2 regions of the Stenotrophomonas sp. As-7 genome follow, and region 1 is predicted to be linked to the other one. Evidence: riboswitches for the same ligand, from Rfam matches in the RefSeq annotation. Region 1 holds a riboswitch; the other holds the start of a gene.
What was found. Region 1 has a riboswitch for cobalamin ahead of QP457_RS01310 (epoxyqueuosine reductase QueH). Riboswitches for the same ligand answer to the same signal wherever they lie in the genome.
Positions count from the first base shown of each region.

Region 1 (5,333 bases):
TCAGCAGGCCCCAGCGTAGCGGTCGGCCATCGGTGGGGAAGCGGTGCAGCAGGCCGCGATGGGTTGCCAGCTGCGCCGGCTCCAGCGGCGTGCCGTGTGCCTGCAGGTACGCAGGCGATGCGCAGAACACGAACGGAATGCGTGCCAAGGGCCGCGCCACCAGGCCATCTTCCAGCTGCGCGCCGATGCGGATGCTGGCATCCACCGCCTCGGCGCCGTGCTGCACGGCGCGATCGGTCAGGCGCAGTTCCAGCTGCAGCTGCGGGTAGCGCTGCTGCAGCGACGGCAGCAGCGGTGCCAGCACGTGTCGGCCGAACGCGCTGCTGCTGGCGATGCGCAGGGGGCCGGCCGGTTCCACGTCGCCGGTGATCATCGCCTGCGCGCGCGCCAGGTCGGCTTCGATATGCCGCACCTGTGCCAGATACACCGTGCCGGCCTCGCTCAGCGCCAGCTGGCGCGTGCTGCGGTTCAGCAGACGCACGCCCAGGTGGGCTTCCAGACGGTTGATGTTCTGGCCCACGGCGGTGGCGCTGATGCCAAGGGTGCGTGCCGCAGCGGCAATGCTGCCGGTCTCTGCGGTGCGGGTGAAGCTGCGGATGAGCTGCAACAGGTTCATGACCGACCAGCTTGCCATGCGGAAGGCCAAGTATCGCTTGGGTCTGTACCAAGCAGTCGGTTGCATCGGTGACCATCGTCCACCACGCCGCAGTGCTGCCCTACACTCGGGCAATGCGCCCCGATTCCATCCTCACCCTCTCCTGTCCCGACCGCACCGGCATCGTCTATCGCGTGTCGGGCCTGTTGTTCGACCACGGCTGCAACATCCTCGACGCCCAGCAGTTCGGCGATGAGGAGAGCGGTCGCTTCTTCCTGCGCGTGCACTTCGACCGCGATGCGGGCCTGCCGCTGGAGACCGTGCACACCGCCATGGCCACGCTCGCTGCCGGCTTCGGCATGGACTGGCAGCTGCATGACGGGCGCCGCCGGCCACGCCTGCTGGTACTGGTCAGCAAGCAGGGTCATTGCCTGAACGACCTGCTGTTCCGTGCACATAGCGGCCAGCTGAAGGTGGATATCGCCGCGGTGGCATCCAACCATGCGGACTTCGCAGCGCTGGCGGCGTCCTACCAGGTGCCGTTCCACCACCTGCCGGTGAACGCGGACACGCGCGCGGCGCAGGAACAGCAGATCATCGACCTGGTCGAACGCGAGCGCATCGACCTGGTGGTGCTGGCGCGCTACATGCAGATTCTTTCGCCCACGCTGTGCCGTGCGCTGGCGGGCAGGGCAATCAACATCCACCACAGCTTCCTGCCCAGCTTCAAAGGCGCACAGCCGTACCACCAGGCGCACGCACGCGGGGTCAAGATCATCGGCGCCACCGCGCACTACGTCACCGAGGATCTGGACGAAGGTCCGATCATCGAGCAGGACGTGGCCCGCGTGGACCACGCGATGACCCCGAGGGAGCTGGTGCGGCTGGGCAGCGATACCGAATCGCAGGTGCTGGCGCGGGCGGTACGCCGCCACGTGGAGCACCGCATCCTGCTCAACGGGCACCGCACGGTGGTGTTCAGGTAACGGCCGGGCCATGCCCGGCGGAAGCGGGTCAGAGGATCGCAATCCTCGCCTTCGCCAGGGCCTCGCGCACCATGCCGTCGTTGGCATCGGTCACCGGGCGGGTCAGCTCCCACAGGAACTTCACCCGGAAGCCGGACTTCACCGCGTCCTGCGCGCTCCACAGCACGCAGTAATCGCGTGCCAACCCGCACACGTGCACCTCGCGGATTCCACGTTCGTGCAGCCAGCCGGCCAGTCCGGTCGCCGGGCGCGTGCCGTCGGGGCCGTGGTTCTCGCGGAAGGCGCTGTACGAATCCACCTGCTGGCGGGTGCCCTTGCGCAGGATCAGGTCGGCCACGGTCCAGTCCACTCCCGGGTGCAGTGCGGCGCCCGCGCTGCCCTGCACGCAGTGGTCCGGCCACAGGGTCTGCGGCTGTGCGTGCAGCAGGATCGCTTCAAAAGGCAGATGCCCCGGATGCTGGCTGGCAAACGAGGCATGGTCGGCTGGGTGCCAGTCCTGGGTTGCGACCACGGTGCGGTAGCGGCGCTCGGCCAGCAGTGCCGTGATCGGCGCCACCAGCGCATCGCCCTGTTCGCAGGCGAGGGCGCCACCGGGCATGAAGTCCGGCTGCAGGTCGATCACCAGCAGGGCGACGTCAGCGGGCAGGGCGGTCATGGCAGGTCCGGCACAACGGAAGAGGGGCGACCAGCGTGGCCGCCCCTCGCGCGCACGTCAATCGCCGCTGGCGGCGTCGTTGTCCTGTCCGTAATACAGCAGGCCGATCTTGATGCGCTCGCGGCCGTTCTCGCGGCGGTGGCGGTTGGCATCGCGCAGCGAATACACGCAGCCACAGTATTCCTGCTGGTAGAACTGCTCGCGTTTGCTGATCTCGACCATGCGGCTGGCACCACCACCCTTGCGCCAGTTGTAGTCCCAGTACTGCAGGCCTTCGTAGTGCGAGGCGGCGCGCACGCCGCAGTCGTTGATCTGCGCCATGTTCTTCCAGCGCGAGATGCCCAGCGACGAACTGATGGTGTCGTAGCCGTGTTCGTGCGCGTACAGCGCGGTGCGCTCGAAACGCATGTCGAAGCACATCGTGCAGCGGATGCCGCGCTCGGGTTCATTCTCCATGCCACGCGCACGGCTGAACCAGTTGTCGGTGTCGTAGTCGCAGTCGATGAAGGGAATGTTGTGCTGCTCGGCGAAGCGGATGTTCTCCTGCTTGCGCAGCTCGTATTCCTTCACCGGGTGGATGTTGGGGTTGTAGAAGAAGATCGCGTAGTCGATCCCGGAGGCGGTGATCGCCTCCATCACTTCGCCCGAGCACGGCGCGCAGCACGAATGCAGCAGCAGGCGCTGGCCGTTGTCGGGAAGAGTCAGGGTGGGGCGTTGGAGCTCGGTCATCGTCGGGTGCGTCTGGGCGTGGGCAACGGGTCTGGCCGGAAACCGTGAACAGGACGCGCGCGGCCACGCAGCCTGCACGCGCAGGACGACGATGGCCCCGGCAACCTCCCCGCGGAGATTCCAGGTCGAGTCAGGGGACGGTCGAGTCCCCCGGCCGGGGCCGGTATTCGGGCTGATGGACACGGGCCGCAGCCCACCTACTACCTGCCGCTTCCCAGGCGCGAGCCCAGTGCTGTTGGCAGGATTCGTTTCCATTCACCGCTGCGGGGCAGCTCCGGAATGGGCGCGCGAGGCGCCTTCACCGGATTCCCGTTTAAATCCCTGTCGTCATCCAGACCACGGCAGGGATACCTTCGGCGCGCCCACGGTGGACGCGTTGGCGGCGCCGGTCAAGGCCCAGGGGCCGGATCCCGTTGCCCCGCAACAGGCTCTGACACCCAGCTGGATCCACGCCATGCGTGGATGGGTCCTCAACGCTGGGCAGCGGCCCGCGCGCGGATGTCATCCAGGCGCTGGTCGTGCAGCAGTCGGCCGTTCTCCCACACGGTCACCATCGCATCCTCCAAGCCGGCCGGAAGGGTGTCATCGCCACCGGCCGGCAGCGGCACCGTATGCAGGCTGCCGTCGTCCAGACGGCGCAGCAGGCGCATACGGCCGCGCTTGCTGGCCTTGCCGGCATCGGTGACCGGATCCTTGTAGACATCGATCCAGTCACCGTCCACCCGCGCGGCCGAGCACTTCAGTGCGAACTTCTGGGTATCACGGTCCAGCCGCTGCAGCAGCGCGCCGCCCATGCCGAAGGCCACGTTGTCGGCCGAGTAGCCATCATCGGTGGTGCGCTGCAGGATCGCGCGGATCGTATCCGGGTTGATGCCATCGCCCTGGATGACGCGGACATGGTTGAGCACCTTGTAGCCCTTGCCGTTGATCGTGTGACCGAACGCGGCATCCAACCGCAGCAGGCTCTCGGCGACCACCTCGACCGGGTCGCCAGAATCCGGGCGGATGACCAGAGTGGCACCGGAAGCGATCACTTCCTCGCGCAGGGTGGTACCCCAGTGTTCGCTGATGGCACGGTAGATGTCATAGCTGTCCGACACCACGGCCACGATCGCACCGGGCGTGCCGAACTGGCGCAGCATGTTGCGGTACGCATCCACTTCGCGCTCGCGGCCCCAGCTGGTGATGGTGCTGTGCTCGGCGGCCGGAATCGAATAGCCCGCCATCGGCGCGTGGTAGTGCGCGCGTGCAAGGCACAGCGCCGACACCGTATCGGTGCCGAGGAAGTTGACCAGGTGCGCAGCACCACCCAGTGCGGCAGATTCCAGGCTGGAGACGCCGCGTGCGCCGAAGTCGTGCAGCTTGAACGGCAGCTGCCCCTGCGGGTCATCGCTGGTCTGCTGCAGGAAGCCGGCGATGGTCTGCCGCACATGCCAGCTGATGGTCGCCACGGTGACCGGGTACCACACGCGCAGCAGCAGGGTTTCCAGGTAGGACGGCACCCAGAAGGCGGCGGGGTCGGTCGACTCGATGGTCATCAGTGCCTGGTGCGTGGGCACCACGCTGCCTTCGGGTACGGCGCGGATGCGTACCGGCAGATGGCCGCCGAGACGGTCAACGATATCGCGCCAGCCGGCTTCGTTGAACGGTTCGCCATGCGCGGCGAACAGCGCTGCGGCGTCGTCGATGTCGGCGTGGGTGACCGGCCGTGCCAGGGCATCCTTGAGGATCGCCTGCAGGCCGAAGAACACCGTGCGATCGTGCAGGCCGCCGCGCGACTCCACGTAGAAGAACGTGGCGTCGGTACCCGGCGGATACTGCAGCCAGTGGCTGGCCTTGTAGCTGTCGGTGTTGAGGAGAAGGTTATCGAGGTAATGCATGACGGAAGCTCCTTCGCGTCGAGTGGCACCGGCGGTCTGTCCGCCGGTGGGGAAAACGGGTTCTGCAGGGCCCGGTGGTATCAGCCGCGGCCCAGGAAGTACTCCAGGATGTGCAGGTGGTCTTCAAACAGCTGCGGGCCCATGTCCAGCGCCTCGCTGACCGGAATCCAGCGCGCCTTGTCGGCGTCGTCGCCACCGCGCACCGCCGGCAGTTCGCCAGCGGGGAATTCGAAGTGGAAGGCATGGGTGATGGTGCGACCGCGCTGGCTGCGCTCGGGGTGGTCGAACACCTGCTGGCCCTTCAGCGAGCCTTTCAGCACCGGCAGTGGAATCTTCAGCCGGGTTTCCTCGCGCAGTTCGCGCAGGCAGCTGTCGAGCAGGCTCTGCTCCTGGCCGACGAAGCCGCCGGGCAGCGCCCACAGGCCCTTGCCCGGTGCCGAACGACGGCGGACCAGCAGTACGTGGCCCGAGTGCACGACCACCGCATC
Region 1 covers NZ_CP127405.1:292,812-298,144, forward strand. Annotated here, with positions in the region: gene QP457_RS01295 (LysR family transcriptional regulator) at 1-616, opposite strand, end outside; gene purU (formyltetrahydrofolate deformylase) at 730-1,581, shown strand; gene pncA (bifunctional nicotinamidase/pyrazinamidase) at 1,610-2,236, opposite strand; gene QP457_RS01310 (epoxyqueuosine reductase QueH) at 2,294-2,965, opposite strand; cobalamin riboswitch at 3,106-3,321, opposite strand; gene QP457_RS01315 (nicotinate phosphoribosyltransferase) at 3,436-4,845, opposite strand; gene QP457_RS01320 (bifunctional nicotinamide-nucleotide adenylyltransferase/Nudix hydroxylase) at 4,926-5,333, opposite strand, start outside.

Region 2 (5,333 bases), 290 kb from region 1:
CGGCGAGCCGTTGCGGCATATCGCCGCGCATTTCGAACTGCCCGTTGATGCTTGCCTGATGGTGGGCGACTCGCTTACCGATTACCGCGCCGCCGAAGACGCCGGCATGCCGATCGCCCTGGTGCGTTACGGCTATCCGCGCGGACTGGACCTGGACAACGCGCACGCTGTCGCGGTGATCGACGATCTGCGTGAACTGCCGGGATTGGCTGCGGTATCGGCGATCTGACCCGCCGGTAGCGCCGGGCCATGCCCGGCGGCCCTTCGATCTGGCGCCCCGACGCCGGGCATGGCCCGGCGCTACCACTTACCTGGGCTGGTAACGCACGCTCAGCTGATACTCGCGGCCTGGCTGGTTGAACCACGCCACGGTCTCGTACTCGCGGTCGAACACATTGGCCACCCGCGCCAGCACCGACCATGCCGGGGTCAGCGCGTACTCGGCGCGCAGATCCAGCGTGCCGTAGCCGCCGACCTTCACCGCGTTGGCGGCATCGTCGTAGCGCTTGCCCGCGCCCTGTACGGTCAGGCCGGTGCGGAAGTCGCCGAAGCGGCGGTCGATGTCCAGGCGCGCGGTCTGCTGCGCACGGCGTGCCAGCCAGTTGTCGAACTGCGCGCTGCCGTTGGTGCGGTTGCGCGGGTCGGTGAAACTCAGCTGCGCGTTGATGTCGAAGCCGGCCACGGTGGCGCCGCCGGTCAGTTCGGCACCGCGGATGCGTGCCTTTTCGACCTGCTGCATGCGGAAGGTGGCCGCGTCGTAGGTGATCAGGTCATCGATGCGGGTTTCGTACACGTCCAGGCCCCAGCGCCAGCCCTGGCCCTGCTGCGAGATGCCGAGGTTGGCACTCTTGGACTTCTCCGGGTCCAGCGTCGGCACGCCGCTCCACGGGTCGTACAGGTCGCTGAAGGTCGGTGCCTTGAACGCGGTGCCGTAGCTGGCGTTGACGCGCAGGCCGTGGCCCAGCTCCATCGCCCAGCCGAGGCTGCCGGTGGCATGGTTGCCGAACTGCTGGTTGTCATCATTGCGTGCGCTGGCCTGCAGCTGGTGACGGCCGAAGCGCGCCTGGTACTGCAGGAACACGCCGGTGTTGCGACGGCTGTCGACCAGGTAACCGGCGCTGCTGCCATCCAGGTTGTCCTCGCTCCAGTCCACGCCGGCGCTGAGCAGCTGGCCTTCGGCCACACCGATGTCGGCCTGCAGCGAGGCGCTGTCGCGGTGCGTCTGTGCGCTGCCGCGTGCACCAAAATCGCCGAAGTTGTCGGACTCGTTGTCGCTGCGGCCGACATTGGCAGTCAGCGTCAGCTGCTCGGACGGGGTGTAGCGCACCTTGCCGGCCAGCACCTGCTGGCGGGTCTCGGAGTAGTTGTAGTAGCCGTCGTAGTGGTTCTTGCCGTCGGCGCGCAGGGCGCTGCCTTCCACGGTCCACTGGTCGCTCAGGTTATAGCCACCGCGCAGGCTCTTGGACAGGTTGCGGTAGCCGTCGCGGTCGGGTTCATCGGCGAAGCAGCCGGCAAACAGCGTGGCCGAGCCACGGCAGGCATCGATGCCGTCCGAATGCTGGTAGGCGATGTCGGCGCCGAACCAGCCGCGTTCGGTGCCACCGCCGATGCCGCCACTGGCTTCACGCAGGCCGTTGCTGCCGCCGCCCAGCTGGAAGTGCGGAGCGAAGTCGCCCTGGTTGCGGCGGGTGAAGATCTGGATCACGCCACCGATGGCGTCGGCACCGTACAGGCTGGACTGCGGGCCGCGCACGATTTCCACGCGCTCGATCTGCGCCAGCGGCAGATCCTGGTACATCGCCAGGCCGAGGTCGGCGCTGTTGATGCGCACGCCATCAACCAGCACCACGGTATGCGAGGAGTTGGTGCCACGCAGGAACAGCGAGCTCTGCTTGCCCAGGCCACCGGCATTGGTCAGGTTGATGCCGGCGCGGCCCTGCAGCAGTTCCTGCAGCGAGGTGGCCTGGCTGGATTCGATCTGCGCACGGTCGATCACCTGCGCAGGCGCAATGCTGTCCTGCAGGGCGATCGGCGTGCGGGTGGCGGTGACCAGCACCTGATCGAGGTCGGCGGCGCGATCTTCGGCCAAGGCCAGCGCAGGAAGAGCGGCCAGCACGGCCAGGGACAGCATTCGGGACTGCAGTTTCATCGGGGGGACTCCAGGTGCCGCGCACGCCCGCGCAGCGAAGGGGAGAAGTCACAACAGGCAGGCACGCGCCGATGCCGTGGCCACCGCCACAGACATCCAGCGCCATGCCCACCGCATCGCGACCTGAGGCTTCCGGGCCGGTCTCCGGGCTCGCCGCCGGGTGGCCCGAGGCCACCGTCCAGGCGCCTTCCCATGCCTGCGGCACAGTGGCGGGTTGCCTGGAACTGACGTGCTTACCGTTGCGGGGGCAGCGCCGGCCTGGCGTGTTGTCACGCGTCACCGGCTTCCCGTTTCAACCTGCCGGCAGGGCCGCAGGTCACCTGGAAGTGCGCGCAGTCTACGGCATCGCGGCCGGCCCGTAGCGCCGCACCTGCGCGGTTGATCAGGTGCGTATGTGCCTGCACGGTGCAGCAGACCTGCGCCAGCGCCTAGAATGCAGCTCGAATTATCGTGGTGCCGTTGCCGATGTCCGTCTGTTTTCCGCTGTTCCCGCGCCGCCCTGACTGGGCACGCGCATGATCCTCGACCTGGTCCGCCATGCCGGCAACGGTCGCGATGAGTTCCTCGATGGCCGCAGCGATCCGCCGCAGCTGGCCCGCCTGCCGCAGGAGCTGGTCGATGCCTATGCCGGGCAGTCGTGGGAACGGGTGATCAGTTCGCCGCGCCTGCGTTCGCTGCATACGGCGATGGCACTGGCCACACCGCGCGCGCTGGACGTGGAGGCGGACGAGGAGTGGGAAGAGCTGGATTTCGGCGACTGGGATGGCCAATCGCTGTTCGACCTGCCGGAAGACGCGTTGGCCGCCTTCCACGCCGATCCGCACGCGTTTCCGCCACCGCATGGCGAAAGCTGGGGCCATTTCGAACGGCGCATCGCACGCGCACTGGATCGACTGCTGGATGACGACGACCCGCCGCCGACGGTCGTGGTCAGCCACGGCGGCCCGCTGCGCATGGTGCTTTCGCAGGTATGTGGCCTGCCGATGTCGCTGTGCTGGGCGCTGCGCATCGACCACGGCACCCGCCTGCGCGTGTGGGTCGAGCGCGGTGAAGCAGGGCTGGTGGGCGAGCTGCTGGAGCTGCAGCAGCCCTGACGAATCCGGTAGCGCCGGGCCATGCCCGCCGGATTCCACATCACCCGCGCTACGCGCTCGCCGGGCATGGCCCGGCGCTACCGATCAATCCTCGTCGGTGCTTTCGGCCGTGCCTTCTTCGCCGTCGTCCTCGGCGTCGAAGCGCTGCTCGTGCACCGGGCCTGATGCCGGACCTGCCGCCTTCAGCGGATGCACGGCGATACGCGCTTCGTAGTCCTGCACCAGCGCGGTGCGCTGCGCTTCGCTCAGTTCCTGCCAGTGGCAATCCAGCAGCGCACCTTCCAGCGAATACAGCAGGTTGAGGCTGGGCTTGAAGCCGGCACGCTTGACCTTGACGAAGGCGCCGACGGCACCGATGGCAACCAGATCCTCGCGGCTGCGCAGGCCCACCTGGCGCAGCCATGCCGCACTCTTCGGGCCGATGTTGCGCAGCTTGACCGCGCTCACGCCAACGCCCCGACGAACACCTGGGCGATGGCTTCCAGGCCGGCCTGGTCCTCAGCATCGAAGCGGCCGACGACCGGGCTGTCGATATCGAACACGCCGATCAGCTCCTCACCCCGCACCAATGGCACCACCAGCTCCGAGCGCGATGCAGCATCGCAGGCGATATGGCCGGGGAACGCCTCCACGTCTTCGATGCGCTGGGTCACGCGCTGGCTGGCGGCCGCACCGCACACGCCCTTGTCCAGCGGAATGCGCACGCAGGCCGGCAGGCCCTGGAACGGACCGACCACCAGTTCCTTGCCGTCATACAGGTAGAAGCCCACCCAGTTCAGGTCGGGCAGGGCGTGGTAGACCAGTGCAGCGAGGTTGGCCGCATTGGCGATGCGGTCGGACTCTCCGTAGACCAGGCCACGGGCCTGTTCCAGCAGCTGGGCGTATTGTTCCGGCTTGCTGCCGGTGAGCGAGGCGTTGGCGAACATGGCCGCAGTCTAGCAAGCGTGCCGGGCCAGCGATAATGCAGGCTCTGTTGCCCTGCTGGAGCCTGTGATGTCCCTGCCTGCCACGTTGCCGACGGCCCTGTTCGTCACCGGCACCGATACCGAGATCGGCAAGACCGCCGCCAGTACCGCGCTGCTGCATGCGCTGCGCCGGCGCGGCCTGCGTGCGGTAGGCATGAAGCCAGTGGCCAGCGGCAGCCACGATCTGGGGCAGGGGCTGCGCAACGACGACGCGCTGGCACTGCAGGCCGCCAGCCTGCCGGTGCCGGACTATGCCGATCTGAACCCCTACGCATTGCGCCAGCCGTTGGCGCCGGAGCTGGCGGCGGCAGAAGATGGCGTGCGCATCGAACTGTCCCCGATCGTGGCGGCCTTCGAACGCCTGCGCGCACAGGCCGACGTGGTGGTGGTGGAGGGCGTGGGCGGCTGGCTGGCGCCGCTGTCGGCACAGCTGGACCAGCTTGACCTGGTGCGTGCGCTGCGGCTGCCGGTGGTGCTGGTGGTCGGCATGCGCCTGGGTTGTGTCAACCACGCGCGGTTGACCGCGCAATCGCTGCAGGCCAGCGGCGTGGACTGCCTGGGCTGGATCGGCAACCACATCGATCCGTCGATGCAGCGCCAGGATGAGAATTTCGCGACCCTGCAGCAGCGCCTGCCGATGCCCTGCTGGGGACGGCTGCCGCATCTGCCGGAAGCCGGTGGCGAAGCATTGAGCACACACCTGCACGACGCGTGAGGGTAGCGCAGGGCCATGCCCGGCGAGCGCTCAGCGCGGTAGGCAGAGAAGCCGCCGGGCATGGCCCGGCGCTACCAATCCATCAGCCCGCCACCAGCTCCCGCGCGATCGCACCTAACCGTTCTACCGCACCGATGAAGCGCGCGTCCAGGGTCTGGCAGCACGACAACCGCAGGCAATGCCGGTACCGCGCGCCACGCGAATACACCTGGCCCGGCATGAACACGATGTCCTCTGCCAGTGCGCGCTCGAACAGTTCACGGGTGTCCACGCCCGGCAACTCCAGCCACAGCAGGAACCCGCCCTGCGGCTCGGTCGCGCAGGTTCCGGCCGGGAAATGTTCGGCGACCAGTTGCCGCAGGCGACCGACCTGTTCGCGGTACAACCGGCGCATGCGATGCAGGTGGTGC
Region 2 covers NZ_CP127405.1:586,498-591,830, forward strand. Annotated here, with positions in the region: gene gph (phosphoglycolate phosphatase) at 1-229, shown strand, start outside; gene btuB (TonB-dependent vitamin B12 receptor) at 308-2,149, opposite strand; cobalamin riboswitch at 2,267-2,488, opposite strand; gene QP457_RS02740 (histidine phosphatase family protein) at 2,665-3,243, shown strand; gene QP457_RS02745 (TfoX/Sxy family protein) at 3,328-3,690, opposite strand; gene QP457_RS02750 (GAF domain-containing protein) at 3,687-4,169, opposite strand; gene bioD (dethiobiotin synthase) at 4,237-4,923, shown strand; gene QP457_RS02760 (PLP-dependent aminotransferase family protein) at 5,006-5,333, opposite strand, start outside.
Region 2: another riboswitch for cobalamin. It lies ahead of btuB (TonB-dependent vitamin B12 receptor); the one in region 1 lies ahead of QP457_RS01310 (epoxyqueuosine reductase QueH).